DNA from 2 places in the Pseudarthrobacter sp. Y6 genome. Region 1 is predicted to be linked to the other one. Evidence: predicted binding sites of a transcription regulator. Region 1 holds the regulator's gene; the other holds the start of a gene.
What was found. Region 1 encodes HrcA, which represses chaperone genes, less so after heat shock. Its sites were predicted from a motif close to TTNGCACTCGNNNNNNNCGAGTGCNAA; they were not measured.
Positions count from the first base shown of each region.

Region 2: the regulator HrcA is predicted to act here: its motif matches at 4,080-4,106, upstream of ACQCSW_RS07085 (FmdB family zinc ribbon protein).

Region 1 covers NZ_CP189574.1:2,201,223-2,210,725, forward strand. Annotated here, with positions in the region: gene lepA (translation elongation factor 4) at 1-986, shown strand, start outside; gene hemW (radical SAM family heme chaperone HemW) at 1,023-2,252, shown strand; gene ACQCSW_RS10550 (DUF4870 domain-containing protein) at 2,324-2,743, opposite strand; gene ACQCSW_RS10555 (DUF3097 domain-containing protein) at 2,872-3,720, opposite strand; gene hrcA (heat-inducible transcriptional repressor HrcA) at 3,868-4,881, shown strand; gene dnaJ (molecular chaperone DnaJ) at 4,959-6,086, shown strand; gene ACQCSW_RS10570 (16S rRNA (uracil(1498)-N(3))-methyltransferase) at 6,089-6,871, shown strand; gene ACQCSW_RS10575 (GerMN domain-containing protein) at 6,893-7,849, opposite strand; gene ACQCSW_RS10580 (PhoH family protein) at 8,224-9,309, shown strand; gene ybeY (rRNA maturation RNase YbeY) at 9,306-9,503, shown strand, end outside.
Region 2 covers NZ_CP189574.1:1,475,377-1,496,137, forward strand. Annotated here, with positions in the region: gene ACQCSW_RS07075 (AAA family ATPase) at 1-2,890, shown strand, start outside; gene cpaB (Flp pilus assembly protein CpaB) at 2,910-3,656, opposite strand; gene ACQCSW_RS07085 (FmdB family zinc ribbon protein) at 3,756-4,019, opposite strand; gene ACQCSW_RS07090 (5-formyltetrahydrofolate cyclo-ligase) at 4,136-4,756, opposite strand; gene galU (UTP--glucose-1-phosphate uridylyltransferase GalU) at 4,866-5,771, shown strand; gene ACQCSW_RS07100 (GNAT family N-acetyltransferase) at 5,777-6,394, shown strand; gene ACQCSW_RS07105 (hypothetical protein) at 6,558-7,460, shown strand; tRNA gene ACQCSW_RS07110 (tRNA-Ala) at 7,597-7,669, shown strand; gene ACQCSW_RS07115 (SWIM zinc finger family protein) at 7,849-8,670, opposite strand; gene ACQCSW_RS07120 (DEAD/DEAH box helicase) at 8,663-11,542, opposite strand; gene ACQCSW_RS07125 (ABC-F family ATP-binding cassette domain-containing protein) at 11,960-13,555, shown strand; gene corA (magnesium/cobalt transporter CorA) at 13,594-14,589, opposite strand; gene ACQCSW_RS07135 (DUF1761 domain-containing protein) at 14,591-15,016, opposite strand; gene ACQCSW_RS07140 (Lrp/AsnC family transcriptional regulator) at 15,026-15,562, opposite strand; gene ACQCSW_RS07145 (MFS transporter) at 15,731-16,975, shown strand; gene ACQCSW_RS07150 (Lrp/AsnC family transcriptional regulator) at 17,031-17,534, opposite strand; gene ACQCSW_RS07155 (MFS transporter) at 17,655-18,941, opposite strand; gene ACQCSW_RS07160 (LysR substrate-binding domain-containing protein) at 19,033-20,019, shown strand; gene ACQCSW_RS07165 (BadF/BadG/BcrA/BcrD ATPase family protein) at 20,202-20,761, shown strand, end outside.

The sequences.
Region 1 (9,503 bases):
ACCTTGCCAAGCCTGCCACTAAGTCCCTTCCCGGCTATGCCGATGCCAAGCCGATGGTCTTCTCCGGCCTGTATCCGCTGGATGGCACGGACTATCCGGTACTTCGCGATGCGCTGGAGAAGCTGATGCTTAACGACGCCGCGCTGGTCTATGAGCCGGAAACGTCGGCCGCGCTGGGATTCGGCTTCCGCGTGGGCTTCCTCGGCCTGCTCCACTTGGAAATCACCAGGGAGCGGCTCGAACGCGAATACAACCTTGACCTGATCTCCACTGCCCCCAACGTGGAGTACGAGGTGACCTTGGAGGACAAGAAGGTGGTCCATGTGACCAACCCCAGCGAATACCCTTCCGGCAAGATCGCAGAGGTCCGTGAGCCGATGGTGTCTGCCACCATCCTGGCACCGAATGAGTTTGTTGGCGCCATCATGGAGCTCTGCCAGAGCCGCCGCGGGGTTATAGGCGGCATGGACTACCTGTCCGAGGACAGGGTCGAAATCCGCTACCGGCTGCCGCTCGCTGAGATCGTGTTCGATTTCTTTGACATCCTCAAATCCAAGACCCGGGGCTACGGCTCACTGGACTGGAAGGCCGACGGCGAGCAGGTGGCTGATCTGGTCAAGGTGGACATCATGCTCCAGGGCGAACAGGTGGATGCCTTCTCCGCCATCACGCACCGCGAGAAGGCCTACGCCTACGGTGTGATGATGACCGGCAAACTGCGCGAGCTCATTCCCCGCCAGCAGTTCGAAGTGCCCATCCAGGCTGCCATCGGCTCCAGGATCATCGCCCGGGAAAGCATCCGCGCCATCCGCAAGGACGTTCTGGCCAAGTGCTACGGCGGCGACATTTCCCGGAAGCGAAAACTGCTGGAGAAGCAGAAGGAAGGCAAAAAGCGCATGAAGATGGTGGGCCGCGTTGAGGTCCCCCAGGAAGCCTTCATCGCTGCGCTGACCACCGACGAGTCCAAGGACAAGGCCAAGAAGTAGTGATGACAGTGGCCGGCAACACCGGACGCCCCTGCAATGCCTAGCATTCTTCCCCTCGGCGACCCGGCGCCGTCGGACGGTCTGCTGCCCGTGCAGTCAGTGGACGGTGCGGTGGACCGGGCCTTCGGGCTGTACGTGCATATCCCGTTCTGCGCGGTGCGCTGCGGATACTGCGACTTCAACACTTACACGGCCACCGAGCTGGGCGGCGGAGCGTCCCAGGACGCCTACGCCACCACAGCCGTGTCCGAAGTGGATTTGGCAGCCACGGTCCTGCGGGACTCGGGTCTTCCGGACCGACCGCTGAGCACAGTCTTCTTCGGCGGCGGCACCCCCACGCTGCTCCCCGCGGAAGACCTCGCCCGGATCCTGGCGGCCGCCGTCGGGCACTGGGGCCTGGAACCCGGTGCCGAAGTGACCACCGAAGCAAACCCGGACTCGGTCACGCCTGCCTCCCTGCAGGTGCTGGCCGATGCCGGTTTCACCCGGGTTTCCTTTGGCATGCAGTCTGCTGTTCCCCATGTCCTGAAGGTCCTTGACCGCACGCACACGCCCAGCCGCGTGCCGCAGGTGGTGCAATGGGCGCGCGATGCCGGACTGGCCGTGAGCCTGGATCTTATCTACGGGACGCCGGGGGAGTCCCTGGAGGACTGGCGGTTCTCGCTGGAGACGGCGCTGTCCTACCAGCCGGACCACATCAGCGCCTACGCGCTGATCGTGGAGGACGGCACCAAGCTGGCCGCCCAGATCCGCCGTGGCGAAGTCCCGGGAATCGACGACGACGACCACGCCGACAAGTACGAACTCGCCGACCAGCTGATCGGCGCTGCGGGCCTCAGCTGGTATGAGGTCAGCAACTGGTCCCGGACGCCGGAGCAGGCATGCCGGCACAACCTTGCGTACTGGCGGGGTGACGACTGGTGGGGCATCGGACCGGGCGCACACTCACACGTCGGCGGAGTGCGGTGGTGGAACGTCAAGCACCCTACTGCCTACGCAGGACGGCTTGCGCAGGGCCTGTCACCGGCCGCCGGGCGGGAAACGCTCGACGCCGAAACCCGCGACGTGGAGCGCGTGATGCTCGAGGCGCGGCTCGTGTCGGGGCTGGCAACGTCAACGCTGGGCGAACACGGCCGTTATGCCGTGGCCGGGCTCATCGCCGACGGCTTGGTCGAAGCGCCGGCCGCCTTCCATGGCAAGCTGGTATTGACGCTGAGGGGCCGCCTGCTGGCCGACGCTGTGGTCCGCAGGATACTGCCGGACTAGGCCCTACAATCGTGGGCCCACGCCCGCAGGGTTCCCTGGCCGAGCTTGCGAGGTTAGGGTGCGGGTGGGGACTACTTGATCCAGCGCAGGTTGTACTGGTAGCGGTGGGGCTGGCCCTTGTTGACATGGATGCCCGCGGCCACGGAGAAGCAGGTCAGGGCAATCCAAATCAGGGTGGCGATGACGGCGAAGATGTTTCCCACCACTGGAATGAAAACCAGGAGGTTGGCCACCAGCGCCGCAATGGTGGGCGGCAGGCTGAAGTTCAGCGCTTCCTTGGATTCCTGGGCGGTGAACGGCCCGCGCTCACGGAAAATCAGGTAGATCAGCAGTGAGGGAACACAGCCGAGGATCCCGCCGAAGTGTGCCAGCATGGCCCACTGGCGGTCTTCACTGGCCGTCAGGGGCAGCGCATTTGCCGGAACGCCCTGGTACTCGGAACGGCCCTGGCCGCCGTGGTCGTCCCGGTGCTCGCGTGCGTTTTGTGCCACGGTTTTCTTCCTTCGAAAGTGCAATGGTGCTGGGTTGGAGAATGCCGGACTGAAGCAACTGCAGCCTCCGCCGTACCAAGAATACTGGTTCGGCCACCAAATGCCGCCGCCAGCGCTCGGATCCGGGGTTACGGCACCGTCAGGAAGTCGATGACTTCCTCCACTCTCCCGAGCAGTGATGCTTCCAGGTCCGCGTAGCTGCGGACGGCGCCCAGCAGCTTTTGCCAGCCAAGCCCGATGTCTTCCTTGGTGGAGTGCGGCCAGCCGAACGCTTCCAGGATGCCGGTCTTCCACTCCTGCCCGCGGGGTACCACCGGCCATTTTTCGATGCCCAGTACAGCGGGCCGGATCGCCTGCCACACGTCAACGTAAGGGTGCCCGACGATCAGGACATTCCCGGCCGCGCCGGGCGAGGCCATCACGGCGGCAGCGATGCGCGACTCCTTCGAGTCCGGCACCAGGTGGTCCACCAGGACCCCCAGCCGGCGGCCCGGACCGGGACCGAACGCGGCCACCGCCCCAGCCAGGTCATCAATGCCGTGCAAAGGCTCGACGACGATGCCCTCTACGCGGAGATCGTCACCCCAGACCTTTTCCACCAGTTCGGCGTCGTGTTTTCCTTCAACCCAGATTCTGCTTGCCTTGGCCACCTGGGCACGCTGGCCGGCCACCCGGACTGAGCCCGACGCCGTCCGGCCGGCCACCACGGCGGCGGGCTGCCTGGGCGCCGGGGGAACGAGCCGGATGGGCTGTCCCTCCAGGAGGAACCCGAAGCCGAGCCGGAAGGACCGGGACTTTCCGCGCCGGTCTTCGAGGGCAACTACATGCATGCCGCCGGACTTCTCCACCCGGGTCACCGCTCCCACCCAGCCTGACTGGGCGTCTTCGAGAACCATGCCGCGTTCCACGGGAACTTCAGGGAGTTCGCTTCTGACGGGTGCGGTGATCTCCTGCGGACCCCAGTTCTGGTATTGCATGGATTGATTCCGCCTTGCCGCTAGATCCTGACCCGGAATTTCGCCCGGAGCGGTACCAATGCTAACAACGGGGTGACTCATATTAGACTGTTAGCACTTAGGTATGTCGAGTGCTAACCCTGCAGTAATCACGGATGGAGGTGGAGTATGAGCGAGCCGCGCAAACTCGAAGTACTGCGCGCCATAGTGGAGGACTATGTGCACTCCCGCGAGCCGGTGGGTTCCAAGGCACTCGTGGAACGCCATCACCTCGGCGTGTCCAGTGCCACCATCCGCAACGACATGGCGGCACTGGAAGACGACGGCCTGATCACAGCCCCGCACACCAGCGCCGGACGGATCCCCACCGACAAAGGCTATCGGCTGTTTGTGGACCAGATTTCAGCAGTAAAGCCGCTTTCCCAGGCGGAACGGCGTGCCATCCAATCGCTGCTGGAGGGCTCAGACGATCTGGACGACGTCCTGGACAGGACCGTCAGGATGCTGTCACAGCTGACCAACCAGGTCGCCGTGGTGCAGTATCCCCATCTGAGCCGCGCCACCATCCGCCACATCGAATTCGTCCTGCTCGCGCCCCGGCAGGTCCTGGTGGTCCTCATCGCCACCACCGGCAAAGTCGAACAGCGCGTGATCGACGTCGGCCAGGACCTCGGCGACGACGCTATCGCCGCCTTGCGGACACACTTCCTCGGATCACTGGCGGGCATTTCGCTGAGCCGTCTGACGCCGTCGCTGCCGGGAGTCGTTTCGTCCGTCAGTCCGGGCCAGCGCGCAGCTGCCCAGGCTTTGGCCCATGTGCTGGAAACGCTCGCCCACAACAGCCGTGAGGAACGCATGGTCATGGCCGGAACGGCGAACCTCGCCCGCTCCAATGTGGATTTTCCGCTCAGTATCGGACCAGTCCTGGAAGCCCTCGAGGAGCAGGTTGTCCTGCTGCGCCTCCTGAGCGACATGGCGCAGGATCCGAGGGGCGTGGCAGTAAGTATCGGGCGTGAAAACCCTTACGACGGACTCGCGGAAGCCTCCGTGGTTGCCACGGGCTACGGACCTGACAGCACTGCCAAGATCGGTGTGCTGGGCCCCACCCGGATGGACTATCCCACCACCATGGCCGCCGTCAGGGCAGTAGCCCGTTACCTTTCAAGAATTCTGGGTCCGTAACAGCACCACGGTCCAGGCACGAAGAGCAGTGCCGGCAGCCAGGCTGCCGGCAGTACAACAAGGAAGAGATACGAACTTTGAGCAGCCACTACGACGTCCTCGGAGTCTCGCCGGAAGCCACCGGGGAAGAGATTAAGAAGGCCTACCGCAAGCTGGCCCGCACTCTGCACCCGGACGTAAACCCCGGGGACGATGCATCGGACCGCTTCAAGGCCGTGACCCACGCCTATGAGGTACTTTCGGACCCGCAGAAGCGCCGGATCTATGACACCACCGGCAATGAGAACGGCACCGACAACGGGTTCGGCGGCGCCGGATACTCCGGCCAGGGCTTCGCGTTCCAGGACATCTTTGACACGTTCTTCGGTGCCGGCGGCTCCTCCGGCCCCGCGTCCCGGGTCCGCCGCGGCCAGGACGCGCTGATCAGTGTCCGGATAGAACTCCGCGATGCGGTGTTCGGCGTCAACCGGAAACTCGAAGTGGACACCGCCGTCACCTGCCCCACCTGCAACGGCTCATGCTGCCGCGAAGGAAGCCACCCTGTCCGCTGCGATATCTGCGGCGGTAGCGGCCAGGTCCAGCGCGCGGTGCGCTCCATCCTGGGCCAGGTCATGACGGCGGCCCCGTGTGGCAGCTGCGAAGGCTTCGGAACAGTCATCAAGGACCCCTGCAACGAATGCAGCGGCCAAGGCCGCATCCGCAGCCGACGGTCCCTCACCATCAAGGTGCCGGCCGGTGTTGCCACAGGCACCCGAATCCAGCTCTCCGGACAGGGCGAAGCAGGCCCGGCCGGAGGACCTTCCGGGGACCTGTACGTGGAACTGCGGGTCAACAATGACGCCACCTACGCCCGTGATGGTGACGACTTGCACGCAACGCTGCACATCCCGATGACTGCCGCCGCCCTGGGCACTGAGCTGTCACTGGACACCTTTGACGGGCTGCAGGAGATCGACGTCAAGGCGGGGACGCAGTCCGGGGAGATCATCACGCTCCGTGGACTCGGGGTGACGCACCTGCGCGGTTACGGCCGGGGGGACCTGATGGTCCATCTGCAGGTGGAGACGCCGGCCAAGCTGGATGCCGCGCAGGAGGATCTCCTGCGGCAGTTGGCGAAGCTGCGGGGCGAGCAGTTCACGGAAGGCAAGCTGGCTGCCAGCGGCGGCGTCTTTGCCAAGCTGCGGGACCGGTTCGGTAACCTGTAGCGGTGAGCAATCCCGTTTTCTTCAGCGGTGCCGGGTCGCTGGACGAGCTAGTGCCCGGTGCCCGTTTTGTCCTTCAAGGGCCGGAGGCACGCCACGCCGTGACCGTGAAGCGGATCACTCCCGGAGAGGCGGTGGACATTGCTGATGGCGCCGGAAAGCGGCTGACGGGAACTGTCGTTTCGGCGTCACCCGCAGAGCTCACCGTTGAATGCTCCGCACTCGTCGTGGAGGACCAGTCCGATATCCGGCTCGTGCTGGTCCAGGCCCTGGCCAAGGGGGACCGCGACGAACTGGCCGTGGAAACGGCAACTGAACTGGGGATCGACGCCGTAGTCCCTTGGCAGTCCGAGCGATCAATTGTCCGCTGGAAGGGTGAGCGCGCCGCCAAGGCCCACGCGAAATGGCAATCCGTGGTCACTGCTGCCGCCAAACAGGCACGCCGCGCCTGGATCCCCGAGGTGCGGGCCGCCGTCGAAACGCCTGGCCTTGCGGCGGCCGTGGCGGCAGCGGATCTGGCTGTAATCCTGCACGAAGACGCGGTCCGGCCGCTCCGTTCTGTCCTGGAATCATGGCAGGCCACCCAGGCTGCCGCCGGGCCCCTGGAAATTCTGCTCATTGTTGGCCCGGAAGGCGGCATCAGTCCCCGCGAAGTCACCCGGCTTTGCGACGCCGGGGCCGTGACGGCGCTCCTGGGACACCACGTCCTGAGGTCATCCACGGCCGGGCCGGCAGCGGTTGTTTTGGCGAGCGATGTACTGGGACGCTGGACTGCCCCTGTATCCTGAGGCCGCCTGCTGCGCGGTCTGCTACCGGACGTTGAAGTTCCGTGTATCCACATTCAGCTCCTGGCCACTGCCGGCCGCATCCACCTGCGAAACGCGGAGCTCGTAATTTCCCGAGGAGAGGCTAAGGGCAAGGGTGAACAGTCCGGTCTGTGCCGCCTCGGCGGCTGCAGTGGTCTCCCCGGTCAGGTAGGGCGTCTTGTCCCCGTTCGCTTCGGCCCGCTGGATCTGCCAGCGGAGCTTACCGCCGGGTACGGTGCTGCGGCCGGTGATCTTGACGCTTCCGCCGGCCATGTCCGTCCCTTCCTGCGGATCGATGATCCATACGGGCGCCACCATCCCGACGGCGCGGGACATGGGAGCGCCAAGCTGGACGTGGTCGAAGGCAACGTAATCGGTGTGGCTGTCCACCAGGATCCTGACCTGGATCTGCTGGCCGGAATCGATCAGGCCGGAACTCGCTGCCGCTGCCGTAGCCGTGAAGACCAGTTGTTGGATGGCGCGGCCGGCCATGTCGGCGTCGAGATTGCTGTTAAAGGCATCCTCCGAGACGTCGACGGTGATGACATTCTTGCCGGAGATGGACGAGGCGAGTTTCTCGGGATTCTGCCAGGGCGTGAAGAAGTCCGGGTCCAGCGGCTTCTCGGACATCATGGCCCGCAAGGCACGGGTCACCGGATTCTCCTGCTCCGGAACGTCCCGGAATTCCCGGTACAGGAACACGTTGCTGTTGCTCCGGCCAATCCAGTAGACCGGTGCCTTATTCGAAGACTGCGTGGTTTCCAGGGGCGCGCTGGTGGAGGGTGCCCCGGGGGAGGCGGTGGCGGCAGGGCTGGAGTTTGCCGTGAGGTTGGGCTCAGGGCTGGGGTCCGCGATACAACCGGTGAGGAGGAGGAAGGCTGGCAGGAGACACAGGAGGCGTTGCGGGCGGAAACGCGGCGCGGCGCGTACGGCAGTGAGGGGGGTCGCTGTTTCCGGCACTCTCGTGGCCCTGTCCTTCCTGGCTGTGAAATGGTGAGGCGTGGGCCTCGTGAGCCGGTCCCCGGACGGCCCTGATTTCCAGCATCGCATAGCCAGCCCCGGCAAAAGGACCGGATCCGGGCCGCCGGCACAACTGCAACGGGAACGATATGAGCCTGATATGAAGTTGATACCTAATGACGCCAACCATCCCGCAGCAAGCCGGTGACGGGAGCCCTTGCCGGACAACGCCGGGCGCTGCCGGGAGGTGCCTCCTGGCGTAAGATGGAAGGACTCCGCTGGCTCCTGCGTGCTCGGCAACAGCCCGCCCACGCAGCTGCCGGTGGCACTTAAGTTTCGAACTGGAGGAGACCACGGGCCTGCGGGCCAGCACCATGACTGAATCAGCGAACGGAAAGCGCCGGCTCAACACTGACCGTGCCGCCGGAGAATTTCCCCATTCACTTCCCGGTGTCCGGACGGAGGTGGTTCTCTTTGACAACTCCGATCAGATGGTCCAATCGCTCGGCAGCCATGATGAGGCCTTGCGTTACATCGAAGAACAGTTCCCGGCCGTAAACTTCCACGTCCGCGGAAACGAGCTGTCCATCAGCGGTCCCGCCAACGAAGTTCCCCGCATCATGCGGCTGCTGCATGAAGTGCGCGGCCTCGTGGCCCGTGGCACGGTCATCAGCCCCGCGGTGTTGCAGCAGCTCGTCGCGTTGCTCCGCAGCCAGTCCCTGCAGAACCCTGTGGACGTCCTCACCCACAACATCCTCTCCAGCCGGGGGAAGACCATCCGGCCAAAAACCCTGAACCAGAAGAACTACGTGGACGCGATTGACGCGAACACCGTGATCTTCGGGATTGGCCCTGCAGGCACGGGCAAGACGTACCTTGCGATGGCCAAGGCTGTCCAGGCACTGCAGCAGAAGGAAGTCAGCCGCATTATCCTGACCAGGCCCGCAGTCGAAGCCGGCGAACGGCTGGGGTTCCTGCCGGGCACCCTGAGCGACAAGATCGATCCCTACCTGCGCCCGCTGTACGACGCGCTGCACGACATGATGGACCCCGAGTCCATCCCGCGCCTGATGGCTGCCGGGACCATCGAAGTGGCGCCGCTGGCTTACATGCGTGGGCGCACGCTCAATGACGCCTTTATCATCCTGGACGAAGCGCAGAACACAACACCGGAACAGATGAAGATGTTCCTCACGCGTTTGGGCTTCGGGTCCAAAATGGTGGTCACCGGAGACGTCACCCAGGTGGACCTTCCCTTCAGCACCCGCTCCGGGCTGCGGATCGTGGAAGGGATCCTGCAGGGGATCGAGGACGTGAACTTCACCGTCCTGGATTCCACAGACGTGGTCCGCCACCGTCTTGTGGGTGACATCGTGCGCGCCTACAGTCTCTGGGATGATGTCCAGCGGAACAAAGTGCAGCACTCGGTAAGCCGGGAAAAGCGGGGGGAAAACGCATGAGCATCGAGGTAAACAACGAATCCGGCATCCAGGTTGATGAAGCGGAGCTCGTGGCACTGTCCCGGTACGTTTTCGAACAGCTGTACATCCACCCCCAGGCTGAACTCTCCATTCTCCTGGTGGATGAACCGGCCATGGAAAAGCTCCACATCGAGCTCATGGACGAGCCGGGATCCACAGACGTGCTCTCGGTC
Region 2 (20,761 bases), 720 kb from region 1:
CCTGCATAACGTGCGCCAGCGCTGGGGCTGCTCGCCGTATCAGGCCATGCAGTCGCTGGCCGAGCTGACCTCCATCCACCCCGCCCCCGCCACCACGGTGCGGCTCAAGCGCAGTGTGCTGGATAGCATCCGCGACCGCAACGAGCTCGCCGGCAGGCTTCGCCGCGCCGCCGAACTTGGCAGCTTCAGCCGCGCGTCCACCACCAGCCCGTGGCACGGCGCCCGGCTGCTCACCCGTAAGGAGACCGAGGAAGCCCAGGAGCTCGCCCGGTCAGTGGCCAAGAACCTGCCGGTCCTCCGCGACCGGATGAACAGCGTCGCCGAACATGCCGAGATACGGCTTGGCACATCCTTCTCGGAGTGGGGGGAGCAGCTCGAACTCCTCATGGCTGTCCGCGAAAGCCTCGATAAGTTCACACCGGACATCTTCGACAGGCCGGTCAACGATCTCATCTCCGCTACGGCGTCCTCCGCCTGGCGCCGGGAGCGGAACGTCGACATGGCCTCCATGCAGCGTTCCCGCCTGCGCCGCGTCGCGAAAGAGTACGTCCGCCCGGGCGTCCACATCACCGATCTCCACAGCTCACTGGTGCTGGTGCAGGACCAGCGTGCCCTCTGGTCCGGGTACGCGACCTCGCAGCGCCACCCGGCCGTCCCCTCGGGCCTAGCCGAAATGAACGTGATGTACCGGTCGCTGGACCGGGAGCTGGCCCAGCTGGGGGAGGCACTCCGGCACACACAGGCCGGCGGCTCCCTGGCAACGGCCCGCTATGTGGAACTCATGGAGCGGCTGGAGCGGCTAGTGGCCGACACCCACACGCTGAAAACGCTGCCCGAGCGCACGCTGCTCGTGGAAAATATGCGCGAGCACGGACTGGGGGAGCTCCTCGCCGATCTTGCGGAACGGGAGGTTCCCGCAGGGTCCGTCGCAGCCGAGCTTGAGCTGGCCTGGTGGCAGTCCGCGCTGGAAGCGATGATCAGCGGCGACGATTACCTGGCCATGTCCGACGGCGAAGCACTCCGGCAGCTTGAGGCGGAATTCCGGCTCGCGGACAACGCCCATATTGCCAGCGGCGCGGCGCGCCTGCGCTGGGACCTGTCCGAACGATGGCGGGCCGCGCTTGCGGAACACCCGCGCCAGGCCCAGCTTCTCAGGAGCCTGCTCAAGGATGGCCGGGTTACCCTCGCCGCGCTGACGGCCCAGGCCGCCGAGCTGGTCCCCATGCTGGTGCCGGTCTGGTCGGTCAGCCCGTACCTCATGACCGGGCTCCTGCCCGCCGAACAGCGCTTCGACGCCGTGGTCATCCTGGACGCCGAAGCGACGTCCCTGCAGGCCGTCCTGCCCGCCATCGCCCGCGCCAGTCAGGTCATAGCTTTCGGTGATGCCCAGATTGCCAGCCCCCGGACTTTCACCGTGGGTGTCGAGCGGCTGGCCGCCGGTGAAGCGGCCCACCAGCGCGTCGAAAGCGCGTACTCGGCACTGTCTGCCGTCCTGCCTGTCTGGCGGTTGAAATTTGTCTACCGCGCGGTTGACGAGGACCTGGTCCTGCAGCTGAGCAAGAACTCCTACGACGGCGCCCTCCACAGGCTCCCGGAGGGGCAGTCTGCCACAGGGCTGGACAGAGCGCTCCTGGTTGAGTACCTGCCCGACGGCACGGGGCTGCCCAGCGCCGACCACGAAGGCGTCGAATCCGTGGTGGCCGAGGTTAACCGGGTGGTGCAGCTGGTCTTCGAGCACGCCCGGACGCGGCCACGCACGTCGCTGGCGGTGGTCACCGCCAGCCTGCGCCATGCTGCCCGGATCGGTGAGTCCATTCGTCTTCAGCTGCCGAACCACCCGGGGCTGGCAAGCTTCTTCAGCGCAGGATCCGAGTCGTTCCGGGTGGTTGACCTTGAGCGGGCGCAGGGCCTGGTCCGTGACCACGTGATCTTCTCGCCCGGTTTCGGCCGCACTCCCCATGGCCGGGCGCTGCATAACTTCGGACCCCTGTCCGCTGAGGGCGGGCGGGAAAAATTCGCTTTGGCGATGACACGTGCCCGGCGTTCGCTCCACGTCCTGACTTGTTTCCAGCCCGAAGACCTCGATCACACGCGGCTGTCCTACGGGGCGGTGGACTTCTACGAGCTTCTGAACCGTGAGATTGCGGGAAAGACCGATCTCGGCACTCCGGCGTCCCGTGCCGCTGCCAGTGAGCAGGCGCTTGGAGCCGATCCCCTCGTGGCCGATCTTGGCGACCGGCTGCGTGCCCGTGGCGCCCGCGTCTGGCACCAGTACGATGGCGTGATTGACGTGGTGGCGGCGGCAGACCCGCTCAGCACCATGGGTCAGGACGACGCCGAGATTCCGCGGCCGGTGGCCATCGAATCGGATGGCACGGAGCAATACCGCACCATGAGCGTCCGGGAACGGAGCCGGCTCCGCCCACAGTTGCTCGAACGGATGGGCTGGCGGTACATGCCGCTGTGGACCATCGAGGTCTTCACGGACCCGTCCGCCTGTGCGGACCGGATCGCCGGCTATCTGGGCCTTGAGAATGTTCTGCCGCCCGGAAGAGGAACAGCCTCGGGCGGATTCTTCGACGAGGACATGGACTCCCTCGTGCTGGGGAGCGTACAAAGTGACAGGAACGAAGACCAGGCAGGACGCCTGGCCAGTGAGGAGGCGGTGGTTGTGACCCCACAGAATGCCGATCAGGAAGATACGCACGGTAACGACCAGGCGGACAACCCAGTCACCGGGAACGCCGCTGTGCCCGACCGCCAGCTGCCAGGGACAGCGGGCATCCTGCCCAACAAGGCTGCGGAGGATGACCCGAAGCGCTGGGGCGATGGCCCCGACAACGACCACGACGCATGGCTGAAGGAAAACAAGCCGCCGCACTGGGGCTGACCTTCAGGCTGCCACGGCGTCACCCGGCCCCGCCCTCGGGTCCCACCAGGACAAAAAACAGCTTGCCCTGCGTGGAGGCCCCCGCCAGCCGGGCAGCCTGCTCCGGGGCTGCTGCCACGACGATCAGCCCGTCGGTCTCGCCGGTGCCCAACCACTGACCCGTCTTGCCGCCCTGTCCTGACGTCCAGAGGACGGGAACGGATGAAGCCAGCACTTCTGAGGGCGATTGCTGGTCGTAGCCGTTCGCCCCGGTCAGCACCACGTTAACGAGTTGCCCGGGCGATACCAGCTGGATGGAGGAAGGATCGGCCATTCTCAAGGGCACGGCTGCGGAGCCTGGAGGCGTTCCGGTCAGGAGGCCGGGTCCCAGCAGCAGGGAGTCCGTCACCAGTTGGCCCTTCCGCAAAGGGGCTGCCAGTTGTTTTCCCGCGGCTTCACTGGTGCCGGACATGGACCCGGCGGTCAGCATCCCTGGCGGGATCTGCATTGCAGTCAGGTCCGTGGCTGACAAGGGCGTACCTGCGGGGAGATCCCGCGCCGCCGCCAAGACCGAGACCGTATCGGCGGGCGGGGGAGTGAGCTGATGGACCGTGATTCCGGCAGCAAGGCTGAGTAGGAGGGCTATCGCAAGACGCCGGTTCCGGCCCAGCCAGGACAACAGCCTGTGGCCGCGCGCGCCTCGGGTGCGTGCTGAAGGGAGCGGGCGGCGGACCTGGCGTCCCGGCGGGGCGGATCCGCGGCTGGAACGAAAGAGGGTAACGGGCATGGGAACCACGCTACGTAGCGGCAACCGAACCCGACAGCAACAGAGGTGCCTATGTGGACAACCGTGCTGCCGGCGTCGTACGTCTTTTTAGACCCGAGGTCAGCTGGCGGCAGCGGCCGTGGCAGGTGCCGGCGCCGGTGCGGCTGCGGGGGCGGAGGGGGCAGCCGAAACGGTGCTTCCCTTGGCATCCCGGGAGTCGGTCCGGTAGAAACCGGAGCCCTTGAAGACCACACCCACGCTGTTGAACTTCTTGCGCAAGGCGCCCTGGCACTCCGGACATGAAGTCAGGGTGCTGTCGGTAAACGACTGGAAAACGTCGAAGGCGTGGCCGCAATCCTTGCAGGCGTAGGCATAAGTGGGCACTGGTGATCCTCCTCTGGGGCAAACGAGAGGTCCTGTGCTGCGCTGAACGGAAACCGTCCATTAGCAGTCGCAGGGCCTGAGTGCCAATTCTATCACCCCCGGAAAGTAGCCCTCAGTCAGGTTTGATCCGGCAGCCGGATCAAACCTGAGGGAGTCAGGGCAGCCGGGACCCTCCGGTCAAAGTCTTCGGCGGGAATGCTCCCGGCCGGGAGCAATTCGGACTCGAAGACGATGGCCGCAAACGGGATCTCAAGTCCGTCCCCGGCCAGGGAGCCCAGCAGGACGTCGTAGTAGCCGCCGCCCTGGCCGATGCGGTTGCCGTCCCTGTCCACGGCCGTGGCGGGGATGAAGAGTGCGGCAACGGACGCCATGATGCCGCGGTCCAGGCGCGGTCCGGCCGGTTCCAGCACCGGTGCATAGCGGCTGCGGACAAACTCGACGCCGGGGGTCCACTGCGTCCAGCTCAGCCGGCGGCCGGGCTCACAGACAGGGAGCAGGACGGTGTGGCCATTCCGGTGGAGCTCGCTGATCAGAGGCAGCGTGGGCGGCTCGGGGACTACTCCCAGGTAGGCGCAAATGGTCGACGGCGTCCCACCGGTCAGCTGTTCGGCCCATGCGGCGCCGTGGACGGCAAGGGAGGCGCCGGCCGCGTCGCGTTGGCTGGCGTCCGTCGCGGCGCGGCGCGCACGATGGCGTGCGCGGATGTCCGCCTTGGCGTGGCTGCTGCCTTCGGACATGCTGCTCCTTCTTTGCCGTTCGGTGTGGCCGTTGCGGCGTCTGCGGCGCGCTGGCCCGGGAGCCCACCAATAATTACTGAATGATCAGTCCCTCCGTTAGATTAGTCCAGTGACTACGACTCAGCAGACAGTACGCAAGGCCGTTATTCCCGCTGCCGGACTCGGTACCAGGTTCCTGCCGGCCACAAAAGCCATGCCCAAGGAAATGCTCCCGGTGGTGGACAAGCCGGCCATCCAGTACGTGGTTGAAGAGGCTGTCAATGTCGGACTTAACGACATCCTGATGATCACGGGACGCAATAAGCGTGCCCTGGAGGACCACTTTGACAGGGTTCCGTCGTTGGAGGACACCTTGGAAGCCAAGGGCGACCTGGCCAAACTTGAGTCCATCCAGGCAGCCAGCAACCTCGGTGACATCCACTACGTCCGCCAGGGTGACCCCAACGGCCTGGGTCACGCAGTCCTGCGTGCAAAGCAGCATGTCGGCAACGAACCGTTTGCCGTCCTCCTGGGCGATGACCTGATCGATGCGCGGGACGAACTCCTTAGCACCATGATCGAAGTCCAGGCCAAGACCGGCGGATCCGTGGTGGCCCTCATCGAGGTGGAACCCTCCCAGATCAGTGCCTACGGCTGTGCCGATGTGCAGGCCATCGACGGTGAAGATTACGTCAGGATCAACAAGCTCGTCGAAAAGCCCGACGTCGACGATGCGCCCTCAAACCTGGCCGTCATCGGCCGGTACGTCCTCCACCCGGCAGTTTTTGATGTGCTGGAGCACACCGGCCCGGGCCGGGGCGGGGAGATCCAGTTGACCGACGCCCTGCAGGAACTGGCAGCCGGCGAAGGCGAAGGGTACGGAGTTTACGGCGTGGTCTTCCGCGGCCGCCGTTACGACACCGGCGATAAGCTCAGCTACCTCAAGGCCTGCGTCCAGCTCGCCATTGACAGCGACGACCTCGGCCCTGGCCTGAGGGAGTGGCTGCCCGTGTTCACAGCCGGTCTCGCTAAATAGCTGCCGTGCGCCCCGGACCCATCTGGCCCGTGACACTCGAATGCGGCGACCTGATCCTGCGCCCCATCCGGTACCGGGACAAGAAGGAATGGACCCAGGTCCGGGGGCGCAACAGCGAGTGGCTGGCGCCATGGGAAGCCTCCAACCCCGCACCTGGCGGTGCGCTGCCTGACTACCGGCAGATGGTGCGGTCCTTGAAAATCCAAGCCGCCCAGGGGACGGCCTTGCCGTTCCTGATCACTGAGCGCACGCCCAGATTGGCCGCCCCTGTCATCGTTGGCCAGCTCACTGTGTCATCGATTGTGTGGGGTTCGGCCATGATGGCCACGCTGGGGTACTGGGTTGACCAGGCGCGCGCCGGTCATGGCATCGCCCCCACGGCCGTGGCTATGGCAACGGACCACTGCTTCCAGGCCCTCGGCCTGCACCGGATGGAGATCAACATCCGGCCCGAGAACGGCCCCAGCCTGCGCGTGGTAGAGAAACTGGGCTTCCGCGACGAAGGCTACCGTCCGCGGTTCCTTCACATCAACGGCGAGTGGGCGGACCACCGGTCCTTCGCGCTGACCGCGGACGAGGTCCCGGAGGGGCTGCTCGCAGGGTGGCTCACGTCCCGGTCCTGACCCGCCGGACCTGACCCGGCCATGGGCACTTCCGCCGTAGGCACTTCCAAGGTCATAAATCCAATCAATTGCCACGTTGCCGGCGACACACCGTGGCTAATGCGGGGGCGGCTGCCGTAATACTCATACGGTTTTGATTGTGGACTTCCCCCTAAGCAGCTCAGTGATCCTTGTGGTTGCCGTTGTGCTCTGGATCGTCTGGGTTGCGCCCTACGTTCTGCGGAACCGCCGGCACCAGGCCCAGGCCGTTGGCGACTTCCTTGCGGAAGTACCAGCCATTGAATCGTCGGAACCGAGAGCCGGGACGGTACTGAACATCACCGCCCAGCAGGAGAAAACCATGGAGATCAGGAAGAGCCCCCAGACCGCAAGGGAAACGACCGGCAGCGCCACGGCGGGCGGCGCGTTCCGGATCCGCTATGGCAGGTCAGGGATCGCCCTTGTTGGTGTCCTGGCGTTGTTGACTGCGTTTGTTTCGGGTGTTCTTCTGCCGTTCGGAATCGGGAGCGCGCTGCTGCCGGTGGCCGGACTTGCCGTCGCCGTCGCAGCTGTGGCTGTGCTACGCTTCCTGGCCGTGCGGGACCGCAAAGCTAAAGTGAACGCCGCGTTCCGCTCCGCGATGAGTGCGCCGGTGCGGCGTCACGGACCTGTCGCCACGGACACCGCAGCTCGTCCCGCCGCCCGGCCGGAAAGCCGGCTCTTTGACGCCGAGGCCCACCAGCCCAAGCCAAAGCCTAAGCCCCTGACAGCGATGGAGCTCCGCGAAGCCGCACTGGCCGTCGCTGTTGCCGCCGGAGATGCCAGCGCCGCCGCGTCGCTGAAGCCGGCTGACACAACCTGGGAACCGGTGGACGTGCCGAAGCCGGTGTACGTTGAGGCCGCGAAGGCTGAGCGCCCGGCCCCCCAGCCGCTTGATCTCCCCGAGGCGCCCAAAGCCGTCGGTAAGCCGTCCCTGAAGCAGGGCGTTCCCGCGGCCACGCCCGCCGCGCCTGCCGCCAAGCCCCTCACCAAGGCCCAGAGCGCCCTGAGCAACCTCGACGACGTCCTCCAGCGCCGCCGCGCCTGATGCCTCACCTGGGTCGCTAAAAGCAGACCCAGCCGGCCGTCAGCCCGGGGCGGAGTGTCAATTCGCAATACGGGACGAAAATTTGTAGCCTAAGGTCACCGGTACCGCCGTTCCTCCCGGGGACGCGGACTCTTCCGGGGCTATAGCTCAGTTGGTAGAGCGCTTCGTTCGCATCGAAGAGGTCAGGAGTTCGAATCTCCTTAGCTCCACTGATAGTAAAGCCCGTCAGGACGCCGGTTGTCCCGTCCTGACGGGCTTTTGTTTTGTCCTGAACGGCTCCGCGTGGGGCAGCCGTGGGGCAAACGCATTTCTTTCCAAACGCCTGAGTGTTGGATGCCGCCGCATTTTGCAGCACCGCGAACCGGCCCTTCTCCGAGACGTGCGCCGCTCAGTCGCGTTCAGCGGATGCCCGGAGCGCCGCATAAACCGGTCGCAAAACTTCGGCAAGCGGACGCGAGCGGACCGTGACATCCACTGGAGGAAGCTGATCCACCAGCAGTCCCACGGCCGCAGGGCTGCGTCGCGCAGGAATCGGCGCAGGCGAGACGAAGAAGGTGTCCAGCACTTCCGTGAGTGGGGCGCCGGTGCGTTTCTCATTCCCGCCAACGGCGTCCGCCGCGTGCATCCGTCCCAGAAGATCCTCGCGTTCGCGTCCGCGCCAGGCCAGGATCCGGAAGGGGTCGTCGTCGAACTGCTCGGCCAACAGGTAGAACACCGCCGCAAGGTGCTTGCATGGCACTTCCCAGTCGGGGCAGGAGCAGTCCAGGCTCAGCTCGCCTGCACTACGGGGGAACAGTGACAGCCCGACTGCGGTGAACACGTCTTCGATGTCGGCGGGCATTTCCCCCGCCAGCAGGGTCGCCACATACCAAGCGTTGCCGGCGAGCGCCTCCTCCACCGCCGCCCACTCTGCCTTCCCGAACGCAGTGATGCCGATCCGTACGCGGTAGGGCTTTGCACGTGAACCCTGGACGCTCGCGGTGACCGTGCCGGCGTCGATGTCAAGCGAGATCACCTGACCCCGCCGGGCATAATTCCGGCCGCGTTGCAGCCGCCCACCCACTCCAAGACCTTCCAGCACTTCGATGAACCGTGCCGACCACCAGCTCGTACCGATGGCACCCCGCACGCTTCGGGCTTTGACGCCACCGTCGACGCTGCGCGGGGTGGAGGGCGGAAAGAACGGTGATTCATAGCGGCCCCTAGTCACTGACGGCCTCCTTTGACAGGGCGAACAGTTCGCGCAGGCTCTGGGTGGACAGCTCGGTGAGCCACCCCTCGCCGTCGCCGACCACCATGTTCGCCAGCGATGCCTTCTCCTCGATCATGTTGTCGATGCGCTCCTCCAACGTGCCGCGGCAGATGAACTTCCGTACCTGCACACGCCGTTTCTGCCCGATCCGGAATGCCCGGTCGGTGGCCTGGTTCTCGACGGCCGGGTTCCACCAGCGGTCGAGGTGAATGACGTGGTTGGCGGCCGTCAGGTTGAGCCCCGTGCCGCCGGCCTTGAGTGAGAGCAGGAAGATCGGCGGCCCGTCGTCCGCGTGGAACCGGCGCACCATCTCGGTCCGGTTCTGCCGGGACGTGCCGCCGTGCAGATAGGCGACGTCGGTGTCGAAGCGGGCCGCGAGGTGCGGCAGCAGCATCTCGGCGAATTCGGTGTATTGCGTGAAGCACAACACTTTGTCGCCCTCGGCAAGGATCTCGTCCAGGATCTCCTCAAGCCGGAGCACCTTGCCGCTGCGTCGCCCAATGGCCGAGCGATCGTGCAGCAATTGCGCTGGATGGTTGCAGATCTGCTTGAGTTTCGCCATCGCAGCCAGCACATTTCCGCGACGTTCGATGCCGTCGGACTCCTCGATCTTCTCCATCATGTCGTCAACGACCGACTGGTAAAGCGACGCCTGCTCATTCGTCAGGGTGTAGTACTGCTTGATTTCGATTTTTTCCGGCAGATCGTCAATGATGGCCGGGTCGGTCTTTACGCGCCGCAGGAGGTACGGCCGGGTGATCGCCCGCACCCTCTCGGCCGCTGCCTCGTCGCGGTGGCGTTCGATCGGTATCGAATAGCGGGTGCGGAACAGCTCCGCCGAACCCAGTATCCCAGGGTTCAGGAAGTCCATGATTGACCACATCTCGCCGAGTCGGTTCTCCACCGGGGTGCCCGTGAGGGCGATCCGATGGGTGGCGGTAAGGCGTTTCACGGCTTTTGTCGCGTGGGAGAGCCGGTTCTTCACCGCCTGCGCCTCATCGAGCACGACTCGGTTCCAGGTGAGGGCCTCGAACTGCTCCAGATCGCGCGTCAGCGTTGTGTAAGTGGTGACTACGATATCGATGCCGGTCAGGGCCGCGCCGAAGTCCTCGCCGCGCAATCGGTCCGGTCCGTGGTGCACACTCATCCGCAACCCAGGGGCGAATTTTGCAGCCTCAGCTTCCCAATTGCCGATCAGCGACATCGGACACACCAGCAGGGTGGGACCGGCTTCGGGGTTTTCCTCCCGGCGCACCGCCTCCAGCGCCAGCAGCTGGACGGTCTTGCCAAGTCCCATGTCATCGGCGAGGCAGGCACCGACACCAAGGGCGGCGAGGAAGTTCAGCCACGACAGACCACGTTCTTGATAGGGGCGCAACGTGGCCCGGAAACTCTCAGGGAGGGAGACCGGTTGAATCCTCGCGTCCGCCGAGCCGTCCAGCAGAGCTCCCAGCCACCCGTCGGCGGTGACGGTGGCGACTTCCAGCGGCAGCTCGACGTCGTCAGGATGCGCGGCGGCAAGACGGAGAACATCCGCAACGGTGCCGCGCCCCGTTTCCTCGCGCCTCAGGAATTCAATACCGCGGCGCAGTTGCTCGGGGTCAACGCTCACCCACTGGCCCCGCATCCGAACAAGTGGGGCCTTCGCCTGAGCCAACGCTGCGATCTCGTCATCGGTGAGGGTGTGGTCGCCGACGGCGAGGCTCCACTGGAAGTCACACAGTTGCTCCCGGCCGAAGGCAGGTGCTTTGCCAGTATCATCGCCCATCGGTGTGGACGCCGAAAGCTTCAGTCCCAGTTTCGAGCGACGGTCCCACCATGAGGGCAGCAGAACTCCGAAACCGGCCTCGTCCAAGGCAGGAGCAGCGTCCCGCAGGAAGGCGAACGCGCCATTCGAGTCAAGGTCCAGCCCTGTGGGGCGCGGCTGCCGCAGGCCCGGTTCCAAGTCGGGGTAGACACGGACGGCCTTCCCCAGTTCGGCAAGCAGCACCTCCTGCGGGCGGCCAAGCCAGCGGGCCAGGGCGCCGCCATCGCGCCATACCTGTTCTGCCGCCACCAACAGGCTGGGGTCTGCGGAAGACTGAAGCAGGAACTCCAGCCGCCATGCAGGCACATCCAGCGGTTCGCCAACAGCGGAGGCATGTTCTGGTAAATCTGGCGAAAGGAGCAGGTCTTCCCCGACATCCTCCGTGCTGAGAATCTCACTGAGGCGGAACGTTGCGCGGGCCGGAGCTGCGGCCTCCCGCGCATACTCACTCCAAGGCGCGAGCCCCTGTTCCAATTCAGCAAGCGCCGACGCCGGGACCCGAACGCGGGTGTCCGAGGTATGAAGCGCCTCCAGCCATGCCTCAGCAGCGCGGGGTTGAAGGGGTTTCCGCCCCCGGCGCGGAGGCAGCATTGGCAGGTCGCGCGGCAGTCGGCCCCGAACCGCGGCATCGATGAGGACGTCGAGGGCCGACGTGCCCAGTTCCCCCGCGTCCTCCGAGCCCGGTTCTGCCCGAAACGCGGCTGGCATGCCGGCAATGAGATCGCCGAATGCGAGTGCGTCAGGCCCCCTCAACACAGCCCGCCACCGTGCCTCGGCGACGGCGTCTTCGGACCCGTCGGTCATCCAGGCGATCCCCGGGAGCACTCGGCCCCGCTCCGCGAGTTCGTCGGCAAATCGCCCCACTTCTGCGAGGAACCGCACGGAAGCCGCAATACGTACGTCGCCGAGTGAGTCGGGCTCGTCTCCCGGGTATCGCTCAGGAAACAGCGTGGACGCCAGACCCAGACCCAGGCCACTGCGCTCGTCACCAAAGGCAGTAAATGCCGCCGGATTGACCCACACGACGGGCACTGTCCACGGCAACAGGGACGGACCGGTTGAGCTCGAGGGGCGGGGCGTTATCCGCACGATCTCGGGAGAGTCCAACGGTGCGTGTCGTAGCGAAGGCAACAACAACGTGGTACTGCCTAGCTCGCCCGGTTGCAGTGCCGCGACGACGTCGGCCGATGCGGCGAAGGGATGGGGCCGGGCCGCTTTCAGACCCTGGTTTCCGCTCTTTACCGCCTTCTCGGATTCTTCGGCCCAGAGCCCAGGGCCCCGGTTGAGCGACCAGAACGAGTGGAGCACCAGCAAGCGCGTTGCCTTTCTCGAAGGGGGAGTGCGACACTCAAGGGTACTATCAGCCAAGGCGAGCGAACGGCCTAGGTTGCAGGCCCCCGCTGCTTTTAAGCTTGACCATGACTGGATTGGACACCATCAATGAGTTTGATCCGGCTGAACGACGTCAACGTGAGCTTTGACAAAACCCAGGTTCTCCGCGAAGCCTTTTTCAAGCTTGAAGCAGGGGACAGGGTCGGCCTGATCGGCAAGAACGGTTCCGGCAAGTCCACCATCCTGAAGCTGATCCAGGGCCAGGTGGCTCCCGATACCGGGACCGTCGCCGTCGAGCTCGGAACCAAGGCCGCCTACTTCTCGCAGTTCTCAGAGTTGAACGGCGAATCCACCATCGCGGAAGTCCTGGACGGGCTGTTCGCCCACGTCAAGGAGATCGAAGCCGAACTCGCCGGCATCGACGCGGCCATCGCCGCCGACTCCTCGGACGCGGCGCGGCTGGATGAACTGATCCACCGCCAGTCCGAACTCTTTGAGGCCATGGACCGGCTGGACGGCTGGGACTACCAGCGCAGCATCGACAAAGTACTTACCACCCTCGGCTTCAGCGACCACCACCGCACGTGCGCCATCGACGAGCTCTCCGGCGGCTGGCGGAACCGGGCAGCCCTGGCAAAAATCCTGCTGGAAGCCCCGGACGTCCTCCTGCTTGATGAACCCACCAACTACCTTGATGTGGCCGGCGTCGAATGGCTTGAAGGCTGGTTCCGGACCTTCAAAGGCGCTGCGATCATCGTCTCGCACGACCGGAAGTTCCTGGACTCCGTTGTCACCCGGATCATCGAAGTGGAGAACTTCCACCTCCACGAATACCCGGGCAACTTCGCCGAATACGTGGTGGCGAAGCAGTTCAAACTCAAAAGCCTGGAGAGCCAGTTCGTCCATGAGTCTGAGTTGCTCGCCTTCGAAGCCGAAGGCATCTCCGACCGGCGGGAAGCGGCCAAGGCAGCAGGCAAAGGACTCGCAAACCAGCTGGCCAGGATCAAGAAGTCCCGTGCGCCCCGGCCGGTGGACCAGATCATCACGGAGATCTACGGCGGTCTGTACGTCAAGGACGTCCTGTGCCGGGTGGAATCCCTGAGCAAGGCCTACGGCGGCAGGACACTGTTCAGCGGCCTCAGTTTCGAGATCGGGCGCGGCAACCGGATCGCCGTCGTCGGGTCCAACGGCAGCGGCAAGACCACGTTGCTCCGGGCACTCACCGGCGAAGAGCCGGCCGATTCAGGCAGCGTCGCCTGGGCTAAGGGCGCCGGAATGGTCTCCTACAACCAGGTGCTGGAAGAACTGGACGACGACGACACGGTCACCCATGCGGTCAACGCGATGCCTGACAGCCTGGCCCTGACAGCGACGAAGAAGTCGGTGAACAGGTTCCTGGCGATGTTCCAGTTCTCCGAAGCTGATCTCAAGCAAAAAATCGGCAACCTCTCAGGCGGCCAGCGTGCCCGCGTGGCCATGGCCCAATGCCTGCTCTCGGGCGCCTCTGTCCTGCTGCTGGATGAGCCCACCAACCACCTGGACCTCTCCAGCACGCAGGTCATGGAGCGCGCCCTGCTGCATTTCCCGGGAGCAGTGGTGGTGGTCAGCCACGACCGTTTCTTTACGGACAAGATCGCCAACCGCCGTCTGGTCTTCAGAGCCGCGGACTCGGGCCACGGGACTGTGGACCTGCAGGTCGCCTGAGGCCCTGCGCCGCCTGAAGCCCCGCGTTGCCTCCAGCCCTACAGCCAGCCTTTCCTTTTGAAAATGGCGTACATCAGGGCTGCGGTGCCCGCCATCAGCGCGATGGCCATCGGGTAGCCAGCAGCCCAGTGGAGTTCGGGCATATGGTCGAAGTTCATTCCGTAGACCCCGGCTACGAAGGAAGGTGCAAAGAAGATCGCCGCCCAGGAGGAGATCTTCTTGACCTGTTCGTTCTGTTCGGCGCTGGCCTCGTTCTGCCGGTTGGCGGTCAGCGTCCCGTCCAGAGTGAGGGCGTTCTGCAACAGGTCACGGAATGAATCCGCGCGCGAGATGACCCGCTCCACATGGTCCTCGACGTCCCGCAGGCTGTGCTGCAGCTCAGAATCCACGCCGTACTTTTCAAAGCCCCGGTTGAGCTGCTGCATCATGTCCGGCAGGGGATGGATGGCGCGCTGGAACTGGATGACTTCGCGGGCCAGTTCATAAATGCGGCGGGAGACGGTGGTGTCCCCGCTGAAGAGCTGGTCCTCGATCTCGTCAATGTCGTTTTCCAGTCCGGCCACCACCGGTGCGTAGTCGTCCACCACCAGGTCCAGCAGTGCGTAGAGAACGGCTTCCGGGCCGTGCCGGAGCAGGTCGGGGCGGCCTTCCAGGCGCCGCCTCACCCGGGCAACGCCGGCCATTTCGGCATGGCGGATGGTGACCACGAAATTCCGGCCGGTGAAGATGTGCAGCTCGCCGAACTCTACGGTCTCGGTGGCATCCAGGTACCGCGCCGGGCGCAGCACCGTAAAGAGGTTGTCCTCGTAGCGTTCAAGCTTGGGCCGCTGGTGCGCCGAGATGGCGTCCTCCACCGCCAAGGCATGCAGCCCGAATTCGGTGGCCACGGCCGTCATTTCCGCCGCCGTGGGCCGGTACAGCCCGATCCAGGCCATGCCCCCGTGCTCCGAGAGCGTTTCGAAGGTCTGCTCCAGGCTCTGCGGCTCGGCGCTGCGGACACCGTCCACGTAGACGGCATTGTCGATGATGGTCACGTCAGGACATGGCCCCGATGATCGCGCCCGCCACCGTCATGGCGAGCAGGTCGTGTCCGGAATCGATCAGGGTGACAGAAGTGGGGCGGCCTGCGAACCCGTTATGGATGACATGCGCGCCGGCGCGGAACACCAGCGCGAGCACCAGGGCGAACCAGCCGCCCGCCACGGCGCTGTCCAGGCCCAGCTTGCTGATCAGGACCGCCAGCAGGACGGCGGTCAGGGCGGCGGCAACCATCATGGGAACCCAGATCCCCGCGCCGCCACCAATGTTTTTGAGGTCCTCTTCAGTCTTTCCGATGGCGGCCATCCACCGCTTGCCCAGCACGGCCGGCACGTACCAGACAAAGCCGATAGCCATGCTCGAGATGAAAGCCAGCAGCACGGCGAGCCAGTTGATCTGTGAAATATGTGAAAGCCAATCCATGCTCGAATCCTAACCGCCTTCAGCGGACCCGCCGCCGCGCCCGGACAATTGCTTCGGCCGTGTTGGGGTGCCGGGCACGGCCTGTGCGAGGCGGCTGATCAGGGGTTCGGTCCGGTACGGAATATGGGTGTGGAGAGCCAGGACAGTTTCTGTCCGGATGACGCCCTTGATGCGGAGGATCTGGCGGAGGGCGGACTGCAGATTGTGCGTATCGGTGGCCACCACGCGGCACCACACATCACCTCGCCCCGAGATCTCATGGACCTCCAGAACCTGGGGGAGCAGCCGGAGGGCGCCCACAACTCCGTCCAGTTCCCGGTGTGTCACTTCGATCGTGACGAAAGCGACGACGTCGTACCCCACCGCTGCGAGGTCGATCTCGCGTCCGCCGTCGTGCAGCACCCCGGCGCGGAGCAGGCGCCGCACGCGCGACTGCGCTGTGTTTCGCGCAATCCCCAGCAGATCGGCCAACTCGCCGATCTGGACGCGGGGATCGCGGATGAGTTCCAGCAGGATCTTCAAATCAGTGGGATCAAGACTAGGCAAACTGTCACTTTCACTTATTAGGGGTATAAGGAATTGTGTATTTTGCTCAATTATTCCACTAGCAAGGACTAAATCAGTCAACCGTGAAGCATCCTTTAGGTATCAATTTCCACCCGGGGCGGCTTCCCACAAGGACCTCCCGCCCCGGTCGACGCCAAGGCAGCAGCAATGACAGTCTTCAGTGAACTCCGCATGCGTCCGGCCACCGCCGGGCCGCAGGGCTGGGATGCATCCACCACCGCACGGCTGGTGATGGCCGGCGCCGTCATTTTCACGTTGCTGGTCGGAGCGAACCTGGCCACGCCCCTGTATCCGCTGCTCCAGGCAAACCTCGGCCTCTCGGCCCTCGGGGTCACAGCGGCTTTTGCCAGCTATGTCCTGGCCCTGGTGGCAACGCTGATGCTGGCCGGCCACTGGTCGGACCACATCGGCCGGCGGGCAGCGCTCATCCTGGCAGTCCTCGCCGGCCTGGCGGGAAGCTGGGTCTTCTCGCAGGCAGATAACCTGGTGGCACTCTCTGCCGGACGGGCCCTTCAGGGTGTGGCCGTTGCCCTCGCCACGGGGGCCAGTGCCGCCGCACTGCGGGAACTGCTCCCGTCCCGGCCGGAGTGGGCCACCCGCTTCACCCTGCTGGCGACGGCGGGAGGAGTAGCGGCCGGTCCGGTCATCGGCGGCCTGCTGTCGCTGCTGCCGGGGCCCACCACCGCCCCGTACTACGTTCACTCACTCGTCCTGGCGGGAATGCTGGTGCCGCTCTACCTGCTTCAGGCCCGGCCAGCCATCAAGCCTCCGGCCGGTCGGCGCCCCGTCCTGGTCCTGGCTCCCCGCCGGCCCTCGGTGTCTACCGAGGCGAGGGGCGCGTTCTGGCTTGCGGCCGCCGTCGGATTCCTCAGCTTCTCCGTCTTTGGATTCTGCCTGTCGCTGGCACCGGCCTATTTCGCCCCGATCGTTCACACCGATTCACGCCCGTTGATCGGCGCCCTGGCCGGGATGACGCTGGCTGCCTCAGCCCTGAGCCAGGTGCTGTCCGTGCGGGGCCGCTTTGTGGTGCCCGCCGGGCTGGCAGTCCTGGGAGCCTCGGTGCTGCTCCTGGCCGCAGCAGCGGCATGGAGCAGTCCGCTGCTTCTGGCCGCTGCCAGCGTCTGCGCGGGGCTGGGGCAGGGAGTCGCCTTCCGCACGGTCTTCAATGATGTGGCCGCCAAGGTGGAATCGTCACAGCATGCCCAGGTCATCAGCACCGTTTATGTCATCACGTACCTGGGCAGCGCCGTGCCGGTCATCGGGTTGGGCTGGGCCACAGCGGTGTTCGGGCTGCCGACGTCGGTCACGGGCTTTGTGGTGCTGTGCAGCGCCGCCGCACTGGCGCTGTCCGCCGTCACGCTTCGGACAGCGCTACAGCGCGGAGGGCAATAGTCAGTGCGCAATAGCCGGTGGGGGAGTGCGCAGAGCGCCGCCGGACGGGGGCGGATCAGTCCGGCAGTGGACCGTGGTTCCCCTGGATGTGCTCAAAGACGAGGGTGGTCTCGGTGTGGCCGACTACGGGGTCGGTAGCGAGATTGTCCAGGACCCAATCCCGCAGGTCCTCGGTGCTGGCAACTGCGATGTGCAGCAGGTAGTCCACGGAGCCTGACGTGTGGAACGTGGAGAGGACCGCGGGCAGGTGCGGAACGCGGGCGGTGAAGCGGTCGATCTGGTCCCGGTCGTGGGCCCTCAACCGGACAGCTACCAGTGCCTGGACGGACCTGCCGATGGCCGAGAGGCTGAGCTTCGCCTCAAATCCCTGGACGATGCCACGTTCGGACAATGCGCGGGTCCGCATGAGCGCGGTGGACGGGGCGATCCCCACGAGTTCTGCCAACTGCTTGTTGGAGATCCGTGCATCGTCCACCAAGGCGGCGAGAAGCCGTTCATCAATGGCATCCAGCGGCTCAAAGTGGCTGGCCGGCCGGATGTTTTTTGGGTTGCTGCTCATGGAATCTCCTTGAATGTCCGTCAGTTCATCCTAGACGCCGGATTCCGGCCGATCACCCCGGAACGCGTCCTTCTCGCCGAACAATCGCCAGAGCCACCTGCCATTTGATGGCTGATAGTTCTACGGCTGTGCGGCTTCCGTCCGCCCTCGTGTGCCGGGCCGTGCGGTTTCGTCGTTCCCCCGGAGATGTACGACGGCGACTGTCACCGCCGTGATGCAGGCCAGGACCATGATTGCCACGGCAAGCGCCGCCCAGCCCAGGGACTGGAACACCAGCCCACCCGCCCAGCCGATGACGCTCGAGCCCAGGTAATAGGCAAGGTTGTAGAGCGACGACGCCTGGGCGCGGCCGGTGGTGGCGATGCTTCCGGTCCACCCGGCACCGATGCTGTGGGCGGCGAAGAAGCCGCCGGTGAAGATCACCAGGCCGGCAAGGATCACGGCGAGCACCTGTGCCAGCGTCAGGGCCAGCCCAACCACCATCAGGACGATGCCCACGAGCAGCACATTCCTGCGGCCGAATCTGGCCGTCAGCCCACCTGCCCAGCGGGAGGAGAACGTTCCCGAAAGGTAGGCCAGGAAGATGAGACTGATGAGTGTGGCAGGCAGCGTGAAAGGCTCAGCGGACAGGCGGAAGCCAAGGTAGTTGTAGACGGCCACAAACCCGCCCATCATCAGGAACGCCTGGATGTAGAGCGCCAGCAGCCGGGGATTGCGGACATGCCCGCCGAGAGTCGCCACGGCACCGCGCAGCCCGGCGGCCTGTGCGGCGGTGAATCCCTTCGCCTTCGGTACAAGGACCAGGAAGAGCCCGGCGGCCACTGTTGCCAGCAGGGACACGGCCAGGGCGGCTGTGCGCCAGCCCCATAACTCGCCTGCCGGGCCTGCCACCAGCCGGCCGGCCAGCCCGCCCAGCGTTGTGCCGGCAACGTAGCTGCCTGCGGCCATCGCAGCATGGGCCCTGTTCACTTCCTCGTTCAGGTAGGCGATGGCGATGGCCGGGATCCCGCCCAGTGCCATGCCTTCCAGTAGCCGCAAGGCAAGCAGCGCGCCGAAGGTGGGGGCGAGCGGTACCAGCAGGCCCAGGATGGTAGCAGCGGAGATGCCCCATGCCATGGCCTTGACCCGGCCGGTCCTGTCCGCCAGGAAGGACCAGGGAATGACAGTGATGGCCAGGCCCACAGTGGCCAGCGAAATGGTCAACGCGGCCTCTGCGGCGGTCACCTTCAGGTCTGCGGCCAGGAGCGGCAATACCGCCTGGGTGGAGTAGAGCTGGGCGAATGTTGCCACGCCCGCGAAGGCCAGGCCGGCGAGGATCTTGTTGTAGGCAGCGGAGCCTTTGGGATGTCCCGCCCAGTCACTCTGCGGTGGAGTGAAGGTTCCTGGGGCTGCGGCATTTTGAGGCATAGCTCAAGGGTAGGCTTCCGGAATGTATGCTTCCAATGCATCTTTTAGATACGATCAATATCAAAAGTGCAACGTTTGGAAGGGTGGGCCAATGCACGCCGACCACAAACAGCTGGTGAGGCTCCTGCCGCTGCTCCCCATCCTCGCTGAGCTGGGCCGGACCCAGCACGTCACGGAAACAGCTGAATTCCTTGGAGTACCCCAGTCCACGGTGAGCCGGGCACTGTCCCGGGCCAGCGCCGTCGTCGGAACTGAACTGCTGATCCGTGACGGACGGGGCATCCGACTCACGGCTGCCGCCCGGACCTTGCTGCCGTACATCGAGTCGGCCCTGGCTGAATTCCAGGCCGGACTGGACCTGGTCCGGCACGAGTCGGACGTGGTGCGGGGGAAAGTGTCCCTGTCCTTTCAGCACACGTTCGGCGAGGCCACCCTGCCCCTGCTCATCAGTGCCTTCCGCAGCCGCCACCCGGAGGCCGGCTTCATCCTCAGCCAGGGGGCGCGGGACACCTGCCTCGCAGAACTCGCCTCGGGCCAGGCGGACCTGGCCCTGACGGCCCCTGTTCTGGCGGCAAGCAGCACCATCTCCTCGGCGTCGCTCTACCGTGAACCCCTCCGCCTGGTGGTTCACCACGGCCATCCGCTGGCCGGCCGGGGCAGCGTCAGGGTGCAGGACATCCGCCGGGACCCCTTCGTGGCGTTGGAGCCGGGGTACGGCATGCGGTCACTGACCGATGCGCTGTTCCGCGAGGCAGGCTTCCGGCCTCGGATCGCGTTCGAAAGCCAGGACACCCACACCGCCCGTGGCCTGGTCGCCGCGGGCCTTGGTGTCAGCATTCTGCCACCCGGGGGCAATGCGCCGGGGCGCCGCGTCAGCCCGGAAACGGGCAACCTGGGCTGGGTCGAGCTTGCCTTGGAATCCGGACTCGCGTACCGGGAAATCGGGCTGGGCTGGCGCCGGCGGAAGCCTGGCCCCGATGCCGAGCCAGATCCTGTCCGCTTCTTCCGTGAGATGGTCCTGCAGGAGGGTCCCCAGTTGCTGGCCGGCCTGGTTGCCGCCCGTTCAGGGAGCGGGTAAGCGACGGGGTGTTGAGACACGACGGCGGCCCGCGGCATGGCCGTGATTCGCCGGCAGCATTTCAGTAGGCTGGGGACGTGACTGACAGCGAGCACCCCCAGACCGCAACTTCCCGAAACCAGCCTGTGGGCGGCGCCCCGTCCGCGGCGGCCCCGGGTCCCCTCGCGGGCGTCATCATCGGCATGGACATCGGCGGCACAAAGACCCGCGGTGTCAGGTTTGAGGACGGAGTTGCCGTGGCCGACCAGTCCGCCGGCAGCTCCAACGTCCAGAACGTCAGCCGCGAACAGGCAGCCTTGAACCTCGCGGATCTGTTCGCCCGGATCGGCGGCGGCCAAGTGCTCCAGGTGTATGCGGGAGCCGGGGGCATCGACACCGACCACGACGCCGCCGCCCTTGCGGCGCTGATCGAACCCCATGTTCCGGGAGCCAGGATCACGGTGGTCCACGATTCCCGCCTGCTGCTGGCCGCGGGCGGTGCCAGCACCGGCGTGGCCGTGATCGCAGGAACGGGCTCCGCCGCCTGGGGACGGAACGCCGCCGGCGATGAGGCGCGTGCCGGTGGCTGGGGCTACCTGCTCGGTGATGAAGGCAGCGGCTACTGGCTGGGCCGCGAGGCGGTCCGGCACAGCCTGCGCCGGATGAACCAGGGACTCCCGGCGGACCAGCTGACCGATGCGCTCCTTTCCGCGTGCGGAGTGGACCACCCCAACAGGCTGATTGCGCTTTTCCATTCCCCGGC